3 linked regions of the Desulfocurvus vexinensis DSM 17965 genome follow. The protein of the gene in region 2 interacts with the protein of the main gene of each other region in a pairwise test. Links are inferred from orthologs where the notes say so. Each region holds a gene or a part of one and is shown on either strand. Other genes may lie near its edges.

Evidence for each region.
Region 1: the proteins of ndk (region 2) and G495_RS0105215 interact in binary tests that used the Escherichia coli proteins (3 or more experiments, as listed by UniProt). The link is inferred for Desulfocurvus vexinensis DSM 17965 from one-to-one orthologs.
Region 3: the proteins of ndk (region 2) and G495_RS0107110 interact in binary tests that used the Escherichia coli proteins (3 or more experiments, as listed by UniProt). The link is inferred for Desulfocurvus vexinensis DSM 17965 from one-to-one orthologs.

Annotation. Positions count from the first base shown.
Region 1 is NZ_JAEX01000002.1:492,983-499,457, reverse strand. Bases 1,245-4,230 are described here. They hold G495_RS0105215 (uracil-DNA glycosylase), read right to left. Parts: upstream 3,076-4,230; coding sequence 2,413-3,075; downstream 1,245-2,412. Other genes in these bases: G495_RS0105210 (PEP/pyruvate-binding domain-containing protein), read right to left, coding at 3,157-4,230; G495_RS0105220 (GNAT family N-acetyltransferase), read right to left, coding at 1,905-2,399; G495_RS0105225 (M23 family metallopeptidase), read left to right, coding at 1,245-1,638. Outside these bases: more of G495_RS0105225, read left to right, coding at 334-1,244; more of G495_RS0105210, read right to left, coding at 4,231-6,475. UniProt on the Escherichia coli protein: Excises uracil residues from the DNA which can arise as a result of misincorporation of dUMP residues by DNA polymerase or due to deamination of cytosine.
Region 2 is NZ_JAEX01000002.1:241,056-247,276, reverse strand. The notes cover bases 3,471-6,202. They hold ndk (nucleoside-diphosphate kinase), read left to right. Parts: upstream 3,471-4,491; coding sequence 4,492-4,914; downstream 4,915-6,202. Other genes in these bases: G495_RS0104055 (helix-turn-helix transcriptional regulator), read left to right, coding at 5,975-6,202; proC (pyrroline-5-carboxylate reductase), read left to right, coding at 4,922-5,713; G495_RS0104070 (ABC transporter ATP-binding protein), read left to right, coding at 3,634-4,428; G495_RS0104075 (ABC transporter permease), read left to right, coding at 3,471-3,640. In the rest of the region: G495_RS0104090 (S41 family peptidase), read left to right, coding at 1-234; G495_RS17565 (divergent polysaccharide deacetylase family protein), read left to right, coding at 272-1,654; G495_RS0104080 (ABC transporter substrate-binding protein), read left to right, coding at 1,672-2,640; more of G495_RS0104075, read left to right, coding at 2,753-3,470; more of G495_RS0104055, read left to right, coding at 6,203-6,221. UniProt on the Escherichia coli protein: Major role in the synthesis of nucleoside triphosphates other than ATP. The ATP gamma phosphate is transferred to the NDP beta phosphate via a ping-pong mechanism, using a phosphorylated active-site intermediate.
Region 3 is NZ_JAEX01000006.1:17,391-23,704, reverse strand. The notes cover bases 1,067-3,891. They hold G495_RS0107110 (5-formyltetrahydrofolate cyclo-ligase), read right to left. Parts: upstream 2,879-3,891; coding sequence 2,255-2,878; downstream 1,067-2,254. Other genes in these bases: G495_RS0107100 (exodeoxyribonuclease III), read left to right, coding at 3,655-3,891; G495_RS0107105 (metallophosphoesterase), read left to right, coding at 2,980-3,645; G495_RS0107115 (purine nucleoside phosphorylase YfiH/LACC1 family protein), read right to left, coding at 1,527-2,276; G495_RS0107120 (sigma-54-dependent transcriptional regulator), read left to right, coding at 1,067-1,353. Outside these bases: more of G495_RS0107120, read left to right, coding at 1-1,066; more of G495_RS0107100, read left to right, coding at 3,892-4,425; G495_RS0107095 (hypothetical protein), read left to right, coding at 4,427-5,017; G495_RS0107090 (gamma-glutamylcyclotransferase family protein), read left to right, coding at 5,014-5,430; G495_RS0107085 (succinate dehydrogenase/fumarate reductase transmembrane subunit), read left to right, coding at 5,676-6,314. UniProt on the Escherichia coli protein: Involved in the removal of 5-formyltetrahydrofolate.

The sequences.
Region 1 (6,475 bases), 250 kb from region 2 along the record:
GGTTTACATGTTTGATGCATTGTTATGCCGAATGGTAGCACTGACGCAAAAATACGTATCACCAGCAGCGCTGCAATATCAAAATGTTCCCACAGAACGCTTGACGATGATTCTCCTTCTCCCCTGCGTCGGTGCGTCCGGAGGCGGCGGGCGCGCACGGTCCGCCCCTGCTCCGGACGCGGCGGCCAGCCACGCACCCACGGCGCACAAGCGCCCCTTGGCATGCGGGCGCGAAACGGGTACGCTGCACCCCCAGCAAACCACGGACGCCGCCGGTAGCGCACCGGGCCGCGCCCCCGACACCCAATCACCATCCCGAGGACCAGACCGACCATGCAGAAGATGCTCACTTTCGTTTTTGTCGCCCTGTTGGCCGCTGCGGCAGCCGGGGCCGCCCTGCTGTTCCTGTCCGACGGCCAGCCCCCCGCCCTGACCCTGACCCCCGCCTCGGGCCCCGTGGGCAAGGCCACCGAGTTCACCCTGGAGGCCGCCGATCCCTCGGGCGTGCGCGCGGTCATCGTCTCCCTGCGCACGGCCTCGGGCTCCACCGTGCTCGCCTCGCAGGACTTCGACAAGCTGCCCTCCGCCAGCCTGACCTTCACCCTGGGCGAAACCAAGGCTCCCGAAGGGCCCATCGAGATCGTGGCCTCGGCGGTGGACGGCTCCATCCGCAACCTGGGCAAGGGCAACGCGGGCGAGACGGTCTTCTCCATGACCATGGACACCCGGGCCCCGCACGTGTCCGTGCTCTCCGGGCAGCACAACCTGACCCGGGGCGGCGTGGGCTGCATTTCCTACACGCTCAACGAGGACGTGCGGCGCAGCGGCGTGCGCGTGGGGCCGCATTTCTTCCCCGGCTACCGCCTGCCCGGCGGCAACTACGCCTGCCTGTTCGCCTTTCCCTACAACATGACCCCCGCCGAGTTCTCCCCGCGCCTGGAAGCCGAGGACCTGGCCGGCAACCGCCGCGAGCAGACCTTCCCCTTCCACGTCAACGACCGCACCTTCCGCGCCGACGTACTGGAGATTCCCGACAGCTTCCTGGACGCCAAGATGCCCCAGTACGAGGCCGACTACCCCGAGGCCAGCACGCCCCTGGAGATCTACCTCAAGGTCAACACCGAGATGCGCGCGCGCGACGACGCGGCCATCCTGGAGCTGGGCCAGACCAGCGTCTCCGAGCCCCTGTGGCGCGGCGAGTTCCTGCGCCTGCCCAACTCCGCCCCCCGGGCCGGGTTCGCCGACGCCCGCACCTACCGCTACAAGGGCGAGACGGTGGACAACCAGACCCACCTGGGCGTGGACCTGGCCTCGCTCCAGGCCGCCCCGGTGCCTGCGGCCAACGCGGGCGTGGTGGTGCGCACGGGCTTCCACGGCATCTACGGCGAGAACATCATGATCGACCACGGCCTGGGGCTGATGACCATCTACTCCCACCTGTCGCAGATCGACGTGGAGCCCGGGGCCACCGTGGCCCGGGGCCAGATCATCGGGCGCACCGGCGCCACCGGCCTTGCGGGCGGCGACCACCTGCACTACGGCGTCTACGTCTCCGGCGTGGCCGTGAACCCCATCGAGTGGTGGGACCCCAGCTGGATCAAGAACAACGTCGCCGACCGCGTGGGCCACACCGAGTAGCCCCCGCGCCCACGGGCCGGGCACGACCCGGACCCCGGCCGACAACGGAAAAGCGCCCCGGAACCGCAAGGTTCCGGGGCGCTTCGCGTTGCGCGCCCCAAAAAGGCGGGGTGCCCCCCCGCCATCATCAGGGGCGAAACCGGGCGCGGCGCGCTGCACGCCAACAAGGCCGGGCTGGTTCCCGGGCAGGCAGGCGCCGCTGACTCCCGGCGCGGGCCGGGCGCTGATGCGCGCGCCAGCGCCCGGCAGGCCCCGCCCCGCGCCGCTCAGCCCAGGTCCAGGCGCATCTCGCGCCAGGCGGCCCCGCCGTGGGCCGAGGCCGAGGGCCCGCCGTCGGCAAAGCCCAGGCCACGGTAGAAATCCTTCAAGTGCTCCTTGCAAAGCAGCAGCACCCTGCCCCGCCCCCGGGCCCGGGCCTCGGCCACCAGCCGCGCCATGAGCGCCGCCGCCACGCCGCGCCCGCGCCAGTCCGGGGCCGTGGCCAGGGAAAAGACCACCAGGTTGGGCCCGGCGGGGTCGTGGCCCACCAGGGCCTTGAAGGCCTCGTCGGTGATGTCGTCCTTGCGCGTGGCGCCGCAGTTGACGTGGCCGACCACGGCCCCGCCCGCCTCGGCCACCAGGAAGGCCTCGGGAAAGCGCGCGATGCGCGTGGCGATGCTCTCCCGCGAGGCGGCCTCGGCGGGCGGGAAGCAGCAGGCTTCCAGGGCGTGGCAGGCGTCCAGGTCCTGCGGGCGGACGCGGCGGATGGTGAAACCGGACACGGGGCGACGCTCCCTACGACGGGGTGATCCAGCGCACGGGCGCCTGCCCGCGCGCGGCGAGCCACTGGTTGGCCCGGGTGAAATGGCCGCAGCCCAGAAAGCCGCGATGGGCCGACAAGGGCGACGGATGGGCCGCCTCCAGGACCAGGTGCCGCGCAGGGTCCACCAGGGCGGCCTTGGCCCGGGCCTGGGCGCCCCACAGCAGGAAGACCAGCCCCTCGCGGCCCTGGGCCAGGGCCCGGACCACGGCGTCGGTCAGCGCCTGCCAGCCCAGCCCGGCGTGGGACCCGGCCCGCCCGGCGTCCACCGTCAGCACCGCGTTGAGCAGCAAAACGCCCTGCCCGGCCCAGGGCGTCAGGTCCGGGCTCATGTCCGGCGGCGCGCCCAGCTCCTTGAAGATATTGCGCAGCGAGGGCGGGGGCTTGACCCCTGCGGGCACCGAGAAGGCCAGTCCGTGGGCCTGGCCGGGGCCGTGGTACGGGTCCTGCCCCAGGATGACCACGCGCACGGCGGAAAACGGGGTCAGCTCCAGGGCGCGCAGTTCCCGGCCCCGGGGCGGGCAGACCTCGCCCCGGGCGCGCAGGGCGTCCACGCGCGCCAGCAGCTCCTCGGCCAGGCCCCCGGCCAGCTCGGGCACATGGCGGCGCCACCGGCGCAGCGGATCGGAACGGGACATGGCGGCTCCTGCGGCGGAAAAACGAGCCCCCCGGGAATGTCCGCAGGGGGCTCGGGTGTTCGCATCGGGCCGGGGCCCGGACTACAGCTTCTTCTGGCGCTGGGCCTCCAGGGCCCGGGCCTGCTCGTCGAAGTCCTTGAACCCGGCCTGGTGCAGGGCGTCGGCCACGGTGGCCTCCCAGTCCCAGTCGGCGTAGATCACCGGCTTGTGGAACAGGGAGCGGAAGCGCTCCAGCTCCTGGCGGTAGAACTCCTCCTTGTCGGCGTCGAGGTTGTCGCGCAGCTGCACGGCAAAGCGCGCCAGTTCGCCCTCGTACCACTCCATGAAGTCGGCGGAGGTCTTGTACTTCTTGAGGATATGCCCGTACTTGTGATCTTCGATGAGCTTGACCAGCCGGTTCAGGTGCTGCTCCTTGATCCAGGCCCCCAGGCGCGAGGCCGGGATGCCCAGGGCCTCGACGGCGGCCATGTCCAGCTTGGTCTGGTGGTAGGTGTCGGGCACCACCGAGGCCGAAACGATGCCCGCGATGGCCACCAGCCCGCGGATGACCAGGCTGTTGGACACGCCCTGGCCGCAGAAGCCGACTTTCTTGCCGAACTTCTGGCCGGTGAAGATGGTCACCAGGATGGCCCAGACCACCGCCGGGTCCTCCTCGTCGTAGATGTGCTGGAGGCGCGAGTTGTCGCGGTCGGTGGCCAGCACCATCTGGGTCATGTCGTTGGAGCCGATGGAGAAGCCGTCGAACTCCTGAATGAACTGCTTGGCCAGGATGGCGTTGGCCGGAATCTCGCTCATGAGGATGAGCTTCAGCCCGTCCTTGCCGCTCCTGAGCTTGTGGACCTGCTCCAGGTAGCGCTTCATGCTGCGGGCCTCCTCCAGGGTGCGCACGAAGGGCAGCATCATCTGGAGGTTCTTGCCGCCGAACACGCCGCGCGCCAGCTTGAAGGCCTCGATCTCCCAGTCGTGGAGATTGCGCGACACGCCCCGGTAGCCGATCATGGGGTTGTCCTCGTGGGCCTCGAAGAGGTTGCCGCCCAGCAGGTTGCGGTACTCGTTGGACTTGTAGTCCGTGGTCCGGTAGACGATGTCGCGCCCGTGGAAGGCCATGGCGAACAGGGCCAGGCTCTGGGCCAGGGTCTGCACGTAGTGCTCCTTGCCGTTGCGGAAGCCGCGCGAGCGGATCAGCTCGCGGATCTTCCCGGGCAGGGTGCGCACGTCCTCGATCTCCTTTTCCAGGCCCACCTGGCGGGCGACCTCGGTCCGCAGGCGGCTGATGCGCTCCAGCACGTCCTGGACCATGGGCTCGTCCTGGACCTTGGCGCAATGGGCCTGCACGGCCTCCAGGGCGTCCTGGCGGCGCTTGTCCACCTCGGGGTCGGTGCCCGGGGCCTCGAGGATCTCGGTGTAGCCCATGATCACGGCCACGTGGGCTTCCAGGTCCTCGGAGGTCTTGAGCACTTCCAGGCGCTGGGTGGCCAGCTCCAGGTGGCCGTCGAGCTTCTTGTCCAGTTCGCGCAGGCGGCGGTGGATGGCCAGCACCTCGTCGGTGCCGCCCCGGGCGCCCTCGCGCTCGGTGAGCCCGGCGATCTCGTTGCCCAGGCCGCTGACCACGGCCACGTACTCGCGCAGCTTGAGGTCCAGGGTCTGGATGCCCGTGGCCAGGTGCTCGCGCAGGATCTTGGTCAGCTCGGCGTCGAGCTGGCGCAGCTTGCGGTTGACCAGCACCTCGAGCTTGCGGTTGTCGTAGGCCTCCAGGGCCAGGGGATGCACGGCGATGTTGCCGAGCATGAACTCGGCGCGCAGCAGGCCGACTTCGAAGTCCGGCACCTGGCGCAGGCGCGACAGGAACAGCGACTGGCCCACGTCGGCCAGGATCAGGCCGACCTTGGTCTTGGTGGCCGGCAGGGCCGCGGTGTCGATCTCGCCGCCGACTTCCATCAGCGGCAGGCAGCCGCGGTAGACCTTGCCGCGCGAGCCGTCCACCGTGACCTCCTGGCCGTCCAGGCTGCGCAGGATCTCGGCGCGCTGGATGCCGATGACCGCCGGGATGCCCAGCTCACGCGAGGTGATGGCCGCGTGGGAGGTGTCGCCGCCCACGTCGGCCAGGATGGCCGAGGCGATGCGCATGCCGGGCACCATGTCGGGGTCGGTGCGCTCGGCGGCCAGGATGTCACCCTTGTTGATCTTGTTCAGCTCCAGGGCCGAGCGCAAAAAGCGCACCGTGCCCTGCCCCGCCCCGCGCGAGGCGCCGTTGCCCTCGATGATGACCTCGGCCCGGGCCAGGGCCTTGGGGTCCACTTCCAGGCGGCGCATGAAGATGGTGTTGGGGTGCTGCTCGAACTCCTCGTTCCAGCGCGTCTCCGGGCGGGCCTGGACGAACCACAGCCGGTCGGAGCTGTCGATGCAGAACTCGGTGTCCATGATCATGCCGCCGTAGGCGCTGGAGATGCCACGCACGCCCCGGGCGACCTCCTCGGCCTGGGCCAGGGACAGGGACCACTGGTAGGTCTCCAGGTCGCCGACCTTGACGACCTTGGTGCCGCCTTCGGGGTCGTAGACGATCTTCTTGTCCTTGAAGCCCATGAAGCGGATGACGACCTCGGCCCCGTCCTCGCGCTCGAAGACGTAGAACTTGTCGGGGGTGACCATGCCGCCCACCACGGCCTCGCCCAGGCCGTAGCTGGCGTCGATGGACACCAGCTCCTTCTTGTCCGTGCCGCGGCAGCCGGTGGCGGTGTCCGCCGAGAAGGCGGTGCCCGAGATCACCGGGTTGATCATGCGCATGATGCACACCGACAGCGAGGTGTTCTCGATGGCCCATTCCTTCTTGGCCTGGGCGGCGTACTCGTCGTCGCCGGTGCGCTCGGCACGGGCGATGGCGTCGAGGATGGCCTCGCGGCGGTAGGTCATGGAGCGCAGGTTGTAGGCCGAGGCGCAGTCCCAGTGGTAGGCCTCCACGCACATGTTCTCGCCCACGATGTTCAGGTAGGTGTCCTGAAGCCCGGCGAAGGCCTTCTTGCGGCTGTCCTCGCCAGCGGCGGAGGAGCGCACGGCCACGGGCACGTCTTCGAGCCCGGCCTCCTTGCAGATGCCCAGGTAGGCGGCGCGCACGGCCTGGTCCACCTCGGCGGGCAGCTCCACGGAAAGGATGGCCGACTGCACGAGCACCGAGCGCTTGCGCAGCTGGTCGATGCCCTCGGGGGAGGTGGCGAAGCCGTCCACCACGTTGTTGACAAAGGTGCGCAGGCGCACCAGCGGGCCGCTGGAGGCGCCCTGGCGCACGATACGCGCGATGTTGCGCACGAACTTCTGCAGGAAGTCCGAGTCCTTGTTGACCTCCTCGTCGTTCCAGTCCACGCGGTTGTACTCCGCGTCCACGGTGGAGCGGACCAGGGCGGCG
Region 2 (6,221 bases):
GACATCGTCGTGCCCTTCGAGGAGCCCGGCGAAGCCCAGGGCAACGGCCCCGTGATGCGCGAAAAGGACATGCGCGGGCACATCGAGGTCGGCGGGACCGACAAGCCCAGGCATGGCCAGGCCGAGCTCACCGACGAGGTGCGCCTGCGCCTGGAGCGCGACAACCAGCTGCGCATGGCCCTGCAGTTCGTGAAGAAGCTGCCCGACATGGGCCTCATCGGCGCGGGCAAGTAGGCCCGCGCCCAGGGCCGGGCCAGGACGCCACACGCCCATGAGCGACGACACCAGCGACACCCGCCCCGAGGGCGCCCGGCCGGGCGCCCCCGGCGAGGCGCCCGGCGGCGCGGCCCCCGCAGCCGCCCCCGGCGCCCCCGGCAGCAGGAGCGCGGCCAGGGCCGCCCTGCGCCGCGTTCCGGCCTGGGCCTGGGCCGCCGGAGGGCTGGCCGTGGCCGTGCTCGTGGGCATGCTGGCCGCTGCCGCCCTGCGCCCGGCGCCGCCAGCGGACCCGGCGCCCCTCCCGGACCCGCAGGCCGCCGCCCCCGCCCTGCCCGCGCCCGGGGCCGGGGCCGAGGCTCCCGCACTGCCCCCCGCCGCCCAGCCCGGGGCCGACGCCCCCGCCCTGCCCTACGAGGAGCCCCAGGACCCGGGCCTGGAGCGGACCATCCGCCAGATCGACTTTGCCCTGCTGGAGACCCTGCTCTTCACCGGCTACGACCCGCACGCCATGACCATCCGCGAGACGCGCCTGGAGACCCGGGGCGAGGACCGCTACCACTTCCAGGTGGTGGACATCGAACTGGAAAACGGCCCGGAGCGCTTCGTGGACATCCTGGCCCGCTCGCTGGCCAAGTGGGCTCCCGAGGCGGCCCTGGCCTCCGGCGGGCAGGGCAGCTACACCGTCGCCGTGGCCGGGGTGCCGACCCATGTGCTGGAGTTCGCCACCCCCGCGCCCGCGCCGGGCCCGGCCGAGCCCCGGCCCGCGCGCCGGGGCGGGCTGCTGGCCATCGTCATCGACGACATGGGCCAGGACCTGCGCTACGCCCGCGAGCTGGCGGCCCTGCCCTTCCCGGTGACCTTCTCGGTGCTGCCCGGCACGCCGCACAACCGCGAGGTGGCGGCCCTGGCCGCGCGCTCCGGGCGCGAGCTGCTGCTGCACCTGCCCATGGAGCCCAAGGGCTGGCCGGGCATCAACCCCGGCCCGGGCGCGCTGTTCACCTTCATGGTGCCCGACGAGATGCGCCGCGTGCTGGCCGCCGACCTGGCCGAGATTCCCGGGGCCGTGGGCGTGAACAACCACATGGGCTCGCGCTTTACCAGTGACGCCGACGGCATGGCCGTGGTACTCGACGAACTCAGGGCCCGGGGGCTGTTCTTCCTGGACAGCCTGACCGCCCAGGGCAGCACCGCCGTGCGCCTGGCCCGCGAGATGGGCCTGCCGGTCTACCGGCGCAGCGTCTTTTTGGACAACGTGCGCGACGTGGGGGCCATCACCCGCCAGATGGAAAAGGCCGCCCGCTCCGCCGCCGCCACCGGGCAGGCCGTGGCCATCGGCCACCCCTATCCGGAAACCCTGGAAGCCCTGAAGCAATGGGCCCGGCGCGAAGGCCGCACGGAGACCATCGTGCACCTCAAGGAACTCAAACCGCTCAACTGACCAAGGGAGAATCCGCCATGAAACGCCTGTCCATTCTCACCGTGCTGGCGCTCGCGGCCTGCCTGACGGCAACCGCCGCCTGGGCCAAAACCTACACCGTGTCCGTGAACCAGTTCGTGGAGCACCCCGCCCTGGACGCCGTGCTCAAGGGCCTGCAGGACAGCCTCAAGGAGCAGGGCTTCGAGGTCAAATACAACGTCCACAACGCCCAGGCCAACATGGCCACCGCCAACCAGATCGCCCAGGCCATCGCCGGCGAGAAGCCCGACATGGTGGTGGCCATCGCCACGCCCAGCGCCCAGGCCTGCGCCCAGATCATCAAGAAGGCCCCGCACATGGCCCAGGTGCCGCTGCTCTTCTCGGCGGTGACCGACCCCAAGGGCGCCGGGCTGGTGGATGACCTCCAGGCCCCGGGCGCCAACATCTCCGGCGTGTCGGACATGACCCCCGTGGACCGGCACCTGGAAATGATCATGGAGATCATGCCCGGCCTGACCGACCTGGGCGTGGTCTACAACTCCGGCGAGGCCAACTCCAAGACCCTGGTGGGCATGCTGCGCGAGGCCTGCCAGGCCAAGGGCGTGACCCTGCACGAGGCCTCCGTGGCCAAGACCGCCGACGCCTACCAGGCCACCAAGAGCCTGGCCGGGCGCGCCCAGGCCGTCTACGTGCCGACCGACAACACCGTCATCGCGGCCCTGGAATCCCTGGTCAAGGTCTGCGAGCAGAACAAGATGCCCCTGTTCGCCGCCGATGTGGACTCCGTGCCCCGCGGCGCCGTGGCGGCCCTGGGCTTCGACTACTACCTGCACGGCAAGCAGACCGGCGCCATGGCCGGGCGCATCTTCGGCGGCGCCGCCGTGGCCGAAACGCCCGTGGAGTTCCAGCAGGGCATGAGCCTGCACCTGAACCTGCCCGCCGCCGCCGCCCAGGGCGCGAACATCCCCGAGGCCGTGCGCGCCAAGGCGGACAAGGTCGTGGAATAAGGGGCCCCTTGCACTTGGCCGCAATACACGGTAAGGGCGCGGCCTGGCCGCGCCCTGCCTTTTTTCCGGCCCCGGCGCCCCCAAGCACCCTTTTGCAACCGGATTACGCCCCATGAGCCTTTTCGCCCTTCTGGGAGCCCTGGAGCAGGGCCTCGTCTACGGGATCATGGTCCTGGGGGTCTACCTGACCTTCCGGATCCTCGACTTCCCGGACCTGACCGTGGACGGCAGCCTGCCCCTGGGCGCCGCCGTGTCCGCCGTGTGCATCACCAGCGGCATGCACCCCGCCCTGTCGCTGCTGGCGGCCATGGGCGCGGGTTTCGTGGCGGGCATGGTCACCGGGCTGCTCAACACCAAGCTGGGCATCCTGCACCTTCTGGCCTCCATCCTGACCATGACCGCCCTGTATTCCATCAACATCCGCATCATGGGCGGGCCCAACGTCTCGCTGCTGGGCGTGGACACGGTGCTCGACCCGCTCATGCGCGCGGGCCTGCCCGGCTACTACGCCTCGCCGCTGCTCTTCGCCGCCCTGGCCGGGGCCGTGGTCCTGGCGCTGATCTGGTTCCTGTACACCGAGCTGGGCCAGGCCATGCTGGCCACCGGCGACAACCGCCAGATGATCACCAGCCAGGGTGTGGACACGCACAAGGTCATCATCTTCGGGGTCGGCCTGTCCAACGCGCTGGTGGCCCTGGCGGGCGGGCTCATCGCCCAGAACCAGGGCGCGGCGGACGTGAACATGGGCGTGGGCACCATCGTGGCCGGGCTGGCCTCGGTCATCGTGGGCGAGACGGTGTTTGGCAACCGCTCCCTGCCCCGGGCCGTGGTGGCGGCCATCGTCGGCTCCATCATCTACCGCGTGGCCATCGCCCTGGCCCTGGGCCTGAAGGTCGGCTCCTTCACCTTCACCCCCAGCGACCTAAACCTGATCACCGCGCTGCTGGTGGTCGTGGCCCTCACGGCGCCCAGGCTCAAGAAGAGGCTGCGCAAATGCTAGAACTCTCCGGCCTGACGCTGTATTTCCACAAGGGCAGCATCAACGAGGTCCGCGCGCTGTCGGGGGTGGACCTGACCGTCCACGAGGGCGATTTCATCACCGTCATCGGCTCCAACGGCGCGGGCAAGTCCACGCTTTTGAGCGCCCTGGCGGGCACCTACGCGCCCCACGGCGGCAGCGTGACCATGCGCGGGCAGGACATCACCCGCTGGCCCGAGCACAGGCGCGCCCGCTTCATGGGCCGCGTGTTCCAGGACCCCCTGCGCGGCACCTGCGCCAGCCTGTCCATCGCCCAGAACATGGCCCTGGCCCTGCGCCGGGGCAAATGGCGCGGGCTGTCGCGCGGGGTCACCGCCGCCGACCGCGCGCTGTTCGCCACCGAGGTCAAGAAGATCGGCCTGGGCCTGGAGTCGCGCCTGGACGACCGCATCGGCCTGCTTTCCGGCGGCCAGCGCCAGGCCCTGACCCTGCTCATGGCCACCATGGTCCGCCCCGACCTGCTGCTGCTGGACGAGCACACCGCCGCCCTGGACCCCAAGACCGCCAACCAGACCCTGCTGCTCACCGAGCATCTGGTGACCTCGCAGAACCTGACCACCCTCATGGTCACCCACAACATGAACCAGGCCATCAAGCTCGGCAACCGCCTGATCATGCTGCACCAGGGCGAGATCATTCTGGATATTTCCGGCGAGGCCAAGGCCGAGCTCACGGTCAACGACCTGCTGGCCCAGTTCTACAAGGTCAAGGGCGAGGAATTCAGTTCCGACAAGATGCTGCTCACGTAATCCCCGGCGGCCCGGTTCTTCCCTCCGGGCCGCCGTTTTCCGCAACCAACACTGGAGGATACAATGGCTCTGGAACGCACCTTTTCCATCATCAAGCCCAACGCCGTGGCCAAGAACAAGGTCGGCGCCATCCTGGCCATGATCGAGGCCGCCGGCCTGAAGATCGTGGGCACGCGCATGATCCACCTGACCCGCGCCCAGGCCGAAGGCTTCTACGCCGTGCACCGTGAGCGGCCCTTCTTCGGCTCGCTGTGCGACTTCATGTGCTCGGGCCCGGTGGTGGTCTCCGTGCTCGAAGGCGAGAACGCCGTGGCGCGCTACCGCGAGATCATGGGCGCCACCAACCCGGCCAACGCCGCCGAGGGCACCATCCGCAAGCTCTACGCCGACGACATCGAGGCCAACGCCGTGCACGGCTCCGACGGCCCCGACACCGCCGCCGTGGAAATCGCCTACTTCTTCAACGCGCTGCAACTGGTGAGGTAAGACGACCATGACCTGCATCGGCTTCATCGGCGTGGGCAACATGGGCAGCGCCATCATCCGCGGCCTGGCCCCGCGCGGCGACGTGACCCTGATGGGCTACGACCTGAACTCCGCGAGCCTTGCGGCCCTGGCCCCCGTGGGCCTGCGCGCCGCCGCCTCGCCCCGGGAGCTGGCCGAGGGCTGCGACATCGTCCTGCTGGCCGTGAAGCCGCACCAGGTCAAGGCCGTGCTGGAGGAGATCGGCCCGGCCCTGAACCCGGGGCGCACCGTGCTGTCCATCGCGGCGGGCGTGACCATGAAGAAGCTCGTCAAATGGGCCGACCCGGCCCCGGTGGTCCGAGTGATGCCCAACACCCCGGCCATGGTCGGCGCCGGGGTCTTCGCCCTGTGCCTGGAGGACGACCGCCTGGGCCAGGAGCGCAAGGACTTCCTGGTGGCCCTCTTCCAGGGCCTGGGCCAGGTCCATGTGCTGCCCGAAAAGCTCTTCGACGCCTTCACGGCGGTGGCGGGCTCGGGCCCGGCCTACGTGTTCTACTTCATGGAGGCCGTCATCGAGGCGGGCGTGACCCTGGGGCTCACGCGCCAGCAGGCCACCGAGATGGTCCAGGGCCTGTTCACGGGCTCGGCCAAGCTGGCCGCCGAGTCCGGCCAGCACGTCAGCGTGCTGCGCGAAATGGTCTGCTCCCCGGCGGGCACGACCATCGCAGCCCTGAACGCCTTCGACAAGAAGGCCGTGCGCGCCGCCATCGTCAAGGGCGTGCTCAAGTCCGCCAAGCGCAGCCAGGAGCTGGGCGACTAGCCCGGCGCAGGCGAAGCGAGAAAACCAGGGCCCGGTCCGCGTTTGCGGGCCGGGCCTTTTTGCGCGGGGCGCGGGCGCGGCTGGGCGTTGCGCCCTGCGTGGCGGTTTCCGGACGCCAGCCGTTTGCGCGACTGTGGGCTGCGCGGGCGCGGGCTGGGCGGGCAACGCGGCGGGCGCGCTGCTGCGCATGACAACAATTTGCAAACTTTAATTTGCATTATCATTAACAATGCAATATAAACATTGCAAATGGAGGACACCGTGAAGGGCTACGACACCATCCCGGACACCGTACTCCGGCGGCTCAAGCAGGTTGGCGAGAACATCCGGGTCGCCCGCCTCAACCGGAATTACACCGCCGAAAAGCTCGCCGCGCTGGCCGGGACGAACCGGGAAACCCTGCGCCGCATCGAGAACGGCCACCCGGGCGTGGGCATCGGGTATGTGGCGAGCGTGCTGTGGGCCTTGCAGCTCGACGAGGACCTGGGGCTGATCGCCGCGCCGGACC
Region 3 (6,314 bases), on a different replicon or contig from region 2:
CAGGACATCCGCTTCTCGCTGCGCGGCATCCTCGAGGACGAGGGCCACGAGGTCCACGAGGCCGAAAGCGGCGAGGCGGCCCTGCGGCTGGTGGACGAGCGTGCGCCCGACCTGGTGCTGCTCGACATCTGGCTCACGGGCATCGACGGGCTGGAGGTGCTGGACACCCTGCGCTCGCGGCTGCCCGACCTGCCGGTGATCATGATCTCCGGCCACGGCAACATCGAGACCGCCGTGGCGGCCATCAAGAAGGGCGCCTTCGACTTCATCGAGAAGCCCCTGTCCCTGGAAAAAGTCATCCTGTGCGTGAACAAGGCGCTGGAATTCAACACCATCCAGCGCGAGAACCAGGAGCTGCGCCTGCGCCTGGGCTCGGAGCAGATCCGCACCCTCACCGGGCGCTCGGCGGCGGTGGCCTCCCTGCGCCAGCACATCGCCCAGGTGGCGCCCACCGAGGCCTGGGTGCTCATCACCGGCGAGAACGGCACGGGCAAGGAGATCGTGGCCCGCATGATCCACGCCCAGTCGCGGCGCGGGGCGCGGCCCATGGTCGCCGTGAACTGCGCGGCCATCCCCGAGGAACTCATCGAGAGCGAGCTGTTCGGCCACGAGAAGGGCGCCTTCACCGGGGCCGAGGCCTCGCGGCAGGGCAAGTTCGAGCTGGCCGACGGGGGCACGCTGTTCCTGGACGAGATCGGCGACATGAGCCTGAAAACTCAGGCCAAGATCCTGCGCATCCTCCAGGAGCAGAAGTTCGAGCACGTGGGCGGGCGCAGGACCATCACCGTGGACGTGCGCGTCATCGCCGCCACCAACAAGGACCTGATGGAGGAAATCCGCGAGGGGCGCTTCCGCGAGGATTTGTACTACCGGCTCAAGGTCTTCCCGCTGGTGGTGCCGCCGCTGCGCGAGCGCGGCGAGGACATCCCCCTGCTCATCCGGGATTTCCTGGACCGCCTGACGCGCACCCAGGGCTTCCGCGAGCTGGCCTTCACCGACGACGCGCTGCGCGTGCTGTGCGCCTACCCCTGGCCGGGCAATGTGCGCGAGCTCAAGAATTTCGTGGAGCGCATGCTCATCCTGCACTCCGGGGCCGAGGTCGGCCCCGAGGACCTGCCCGCCGAAATCCTCGCCGCGCGCCCGGCCCCGGCCCCCGGCGCCCCGCCGCACGACCTGCCCATCCCCTCCGGCGCCGTGGACTTCAAGGCCGCGCGCCAGGAGTTCGAAGCCGAATTCCTGCGCCGCAAGCTCGAAGAGTTCGAAGGCAGCGTCAGCCGCCTCGCCGAATCCATCGGCCTGGAACGCACCTACCTCTACCGCAAACTCAAGGCCTACGGCATCCAGACGGGGTGAGGAGGTTGGCGGCGGGACGGGGAACGGGTGGTCGATCCCCAGCGGCAGAGTTCCTTGCTGTTCCTTTGCGGGCAGGGCAGTCCGTGGCCCCCTGTGGGGCCACGGGTATTTTGGGAGAGGCGCGGGACGGCGCAGGCCAGCCATGCGCCCGCGCGGGCGCCGCCGCCCGGCGGCTACTTCCGTATCCAGATCACGCTGGCCTGTCGGCCGCAGGTGCGCTCGCGGCGGTAGGAGAAGAACAGCTCGGGCGTGGCGTGGGTGCACAGGTCCAGGCCGTGGATGCGCTCGGGCAGCAGCCCGGCGGCCAGGAGCTGGTCGCGCGTCAGGCGCCAGAGGTCCACGGTGCGCGTGGCGGGGTCGTGGTAGGGCGCGAAGGCCGGGCCGAACTCGGCCTCGAAGTTGGTGAATTCGCTGGCCGCCGGGCCCAGGCTCGGGCCGCGCACGGCCAGCAGCTCGGCGGGCGCCAGGCCGTATTCCCGGCACAGGGCGCGCACTCCGCGTTGGGGGAACTCCGCCGCGTTGCCCCGCCAGCCCACATGCAGCGCCGCCACCACGCCCCCGCTCTCGTGGGCCAGCAGGATGGGCTGGCAGTCGGCGGTCTTGATGACCAGGGCCCGGCCCGGCTCGGCGGTGGCCAGCCCGTCGGCCTCGAAGGTGCCGGGAGCGTCGATGTCGCCGGGGTCGGGGTCGAAGAGCATCTGCGTGCCGTGGACCTGGCGCAGCTCCTGCCACGAGCCGAAGCCCAGGGCGCCCTGCATGGCCCGGCGCCACGCGCGCACGGCCCCGGGGTCGTCGCCCACGTCCAGGGAGATGTTGCCGCCGCCGTAGGGCCCGCAGGCGCCTGCGGCCCGCGCCCCGAAGGCGCAGCCCACGCGGTCCAGCCCGGGAAAGGCGAAGGGAATCAGTCGCGGTTTCGGGTCCACAGGGTCTGCTCCTCGGTGATGATCACGTCCACGGGCACGTCCCACGGCTCGGCAGGCAGCTCGGCCACGAGCTGGAAGCCGAAGCACGGCGCCGCCAGCAGCGGCCCCGGGCGCCCCAGCCCCGCCAGAAAACGGTCGTAGAACCCGCCCCCGAAGCCCAGGCGCTGGCCGCGCCGGTCGAAGGCCACCCCCGGCACCAGCACCAGGTCGGGCCGGGGGGCGTCCAGGGCCGGGCAGGCGTGCGGGTCGGGCTCGGCGATGCCAAAGGCCCCCGGGCACAGGTCGGCCAGGCCCGTGGCGCAGGCCACGTCCATGGCTCCGGGCTCCCCGGGGCGGCAGCGCGGCAACAGCACCCGCGCCCCGCGCGCCCACAGCTCCTCAACCAGCGCGGCCACGTCCACCTCGCCCTGCACGGGCATGTAGGCCAGCACCTCGCGCGCCGTGGCCCAGGCGGGCAGCGCCCGCACCCGCGCCAGCACCCGCGCCGAGCGCGCGGCGGCCTCGGCCCGGGGCAGGGCCCGGCGCTGGGCCAGCAGGGCCGCGCGCAGGGCGCTGCGGGCTGGTCCGGGGCCGCCGGGGGCCGTGTGTCGGGGGGTTTCCATCGCGGGCTTTTGGGCTAGGGTTGTGCGTCGCGGCCCGGGGCCGCTGCGGGCGCCCTTGGGTTGTACCCGCTTCCGGGCCGAGGGAAAAGAGGGGGAGCACCGTGAAATACGACAAGTACTGGATCGGCATCGGCGATATCCACGGCGACCCGGGCAACGTCGCGCGCATTCCGGGCGTGGCCGAGGCCGCAGGCGTCGTGGTCAGCGGCGACCTGACCACCCACGGCGGGGTGGACGCGGCGCGCCGGGTCATCGACGCCGTGCGCCGGGCCAACCCTGTGGTCCTGGCCCAGATCGGCAACATGGACACCGCCGCCGTGGGCCGCTGGCTGGAGGACGAAGGCCTGTCCATCCACGGCCAGGCCCGCGAACTGGCGCCCGGGGTGGGCCTCGTGGGCGTTGGCTGTTCCAGCCCCACGCCCTTCGGCACGCCCAGCGAGGTGCCCGACGAGCGCCTGGGCGAGCTGCTGGAGCAGGCCCTGGCCCTGGCCGGGCAGTGGGACGCCACGCTGCTGGTGGCCCACGATCCGCCCCACGGCACCAAGGCCGATCTGGTGGGCGCGCGGCACGTGGGCAGCCGGGCCGTGCGCGCCTTCGTGGAGCGCGTCCAGCCCGACGTGTGCCTGTCCGGGCATATCCACGAGTCGCGGGCCCTGGACTTCGTGGGCCGCACCGCCGTGGTCAACCCCGGGATGCTGGCCCAGGGCGGCTACGCCGTCATCGGCCTGGCCGGGCGGACGCTGACCGTGAAACTGCGCACCCTGTAAGGCGGCGGGATGAAACTCTATTCGTGGAACGTCAACGGCCTGCGGGCCGTGATCCAGAAAGGCTTCTGGAACTGGTTCGACGCCAGCGGCGCCGATGTGGTCGGCCTGCAGGAAATCAAGGCCGAGCCGCAGCAGCTGGACGAGGCCGACCGGGGCCGCCCGGGTTACGAGGTGGCCTGGAACCCCTGCCGCACGCGCAAGGGCTATTCGGGTACGGCGGCGCTGTACCGCGTGGCGCCCCTGGCCGTGCGCACCGGCCTGCCCGACGAGCGCTTCAACGGCGAGGGCCGCTGCATCCACCTGGAATACCCGTCCTTCCACTTCTTCACCATCTACTTCCCCAACGGCCAGCAGGGCGACGAGCGTCTGGAGTTCAAGCTCGGCTACTACGACTGCTTCCTGGCCCACAGCGAGGCCTTGCGGCGAGAGAAGCCCATCGTGGTCTGCGGCGATTTCAACACCGCGCACAAGGAAATCGACCTCAAGAACCCCAAGGCCAACGAGAACACCTCGGGCTTCCTGCCCGTGGAGCGCGCCTGGATGGACCGCTTCGTGGCCCACGGCTATGTGGACACCTTCCGCCTGTTCGAGCCCGGGCCGGACCACTATTCGTGGTGGACCTACCGCTACGGGGCCCGCGCGCGCAACGCGGGGTGGCGCATCGACTATTTCTTCGTCAGCGAGGAACTGCGGGGCAAGGTGACGCGGGCCTGGATCGAGCCCGAGGTCCTGGGCTCGGACCATTGCCCCGTGGGCCTGGAACTGGACCTGGAGGCCTAGGATGAGCGACACGGACGGCCCGGGGGGCCCGGTCGGGGTGGACAAGCTGCGCGACGAGATCATCGAGACCCAGCGCGGGCACCTGGACATGGTCAAATGGAAGATCGTGCTCGTGGCCGCCCTGGGCGCCGTGGGCCTGGGCTTCCAGGGCGCGGGCACGCCCGGCGGCGGGGGGCGCGCGGCCCTGCCCGCCCACTATGTGCTGTGCCTGATCCCCTTCGTCTGCGCCTACTGCGACCTCATGCTTTGCACGCTTTTGCTGCGCATGTACGCCATCGGGGCCTTCCTGCACCGCCAGGGCGCCGCGCAGGGCGCGCTGCTGGCGCGCTATGAACACTGCATCGATTCCCTGCGCCGGGGCCGGGACCAGCACGGCGGCCTGTTCAGCTTCGAGGGGCTGGCCGTCTTCGGTTCCAGCTTTCTGTTTTCCGCGCTGGTGTTCCTGGTGCTCGTCTCCCTGGGGGAGTTCGCCCTGGGTCTGTCGGGCCTTGCGGGAGTGGGCTTCACGCTGTGGATCCGCCGCAGGTTCAGCGAGAAGCAGTCGTGCGTCGTCGAGACCATGAAGCGGTGCGAAGGAGGCGATCGCCCATGAGCGCCCCCACCCCTGACGACCTGTTCTTCGCCTACGGCACCCTCATGCGCAGCGCGGGCGGGCCGTGGGCCGAGCGGCTGGAGGCCATGGGCGAACTGCTGGGCCGGGGCAGCGTGGCCGGGCGGCTGTTTCGCGTGAGCTGGTACCCGGGCATGGTCGAGGCCGACGGCCCGGGCCAGCGCGTGCTGGGCGAGGTCTGGCGGCTGGCCGCCCCCGGGCGGGCCTGGCCGCTGCTGGACGAATTCGAGGGCGTCATCCCCGGCAAGCCGGATATCTCGCGCTACCGCCGCGCCGTGGTGGACGTGACCCTGGACAACGGCACGCCCCTGGCCTGTCAGGCCTACCTGCTCAACTACCCCACCGCCGACCTGGAGCCCATCCCCTCGGGCGACTTCCGCGACGTGGTCCTCTAGGCCCGCCGCCCGCGCCCTTCCCGGCGCCTTCCGCGCCGCCCCGTGGCGCGCGAATGGCCATCAACAATTGACAATCGGTCATTCAGGGTTCAAGAATCAGGGGCTTTTGTCCGGCGTTGGGGGGCGACCCCCTGGAGGCCGCCGGGCAGGGGCCTTCGGGCGTGTGTCCGCGTTGCGGGAGGCGCGCCGCGCCCGGGGTGCTGGTTGGTTGGCTGTATCGCGTTCCATTATCCCTGGAGGAAGACATGGCGGTTGTCGATTCGACCCTGCATGTGCCCAGGCCGTCGATGCTCTCGGCGTATCTGGACTGGTTGCAGATGCTCACCGGCGCGGGCCTGGTGCTGTTCATGTGGAGCCACATGATCCTGGTGTCCAGCGTCATCATCGGCCCCGGCGTCATGAACGCCCTGGCTGGATTTTTCGAGGCCACCTACATGGCCCAGGTCGGCGGACCCCTCATCGGGTTCGCCTTTTTGCTGCATTTCGTGCTGGCGGCGCGCAAGCTGCCCTTCCGGCTCGACGAGCAGCGCACCATCTGGGCCCACGCCAAGACCCTGCGCCACCGCGACACCTGGCTGTGGCTGGTGCAGGCGGGCAGCGCCATGATCATCCTCATCATGGGCTCCATCCACATGTGGGTGGTGCTCACCGACCTGCCCATCTCGGCGGCCAAGAGCGCCGCGCGCGTGGCCGACGGCTGGTGGCTGGCCTTCTACCTCGTGCTGCTGCCCCTGGTGGAGCTGCACGTGGGCATCGGCTTCTACCGCATCGGGGTCAAATGGGGGTTCATCAAGCGTTCGCGCCGCGCGAAAATGAAGCGCGTGGAGAACATCCTGACCCTGGCGTTCATCGGCATCGGGCTGCTGACCCTGATCCGTTTCCTG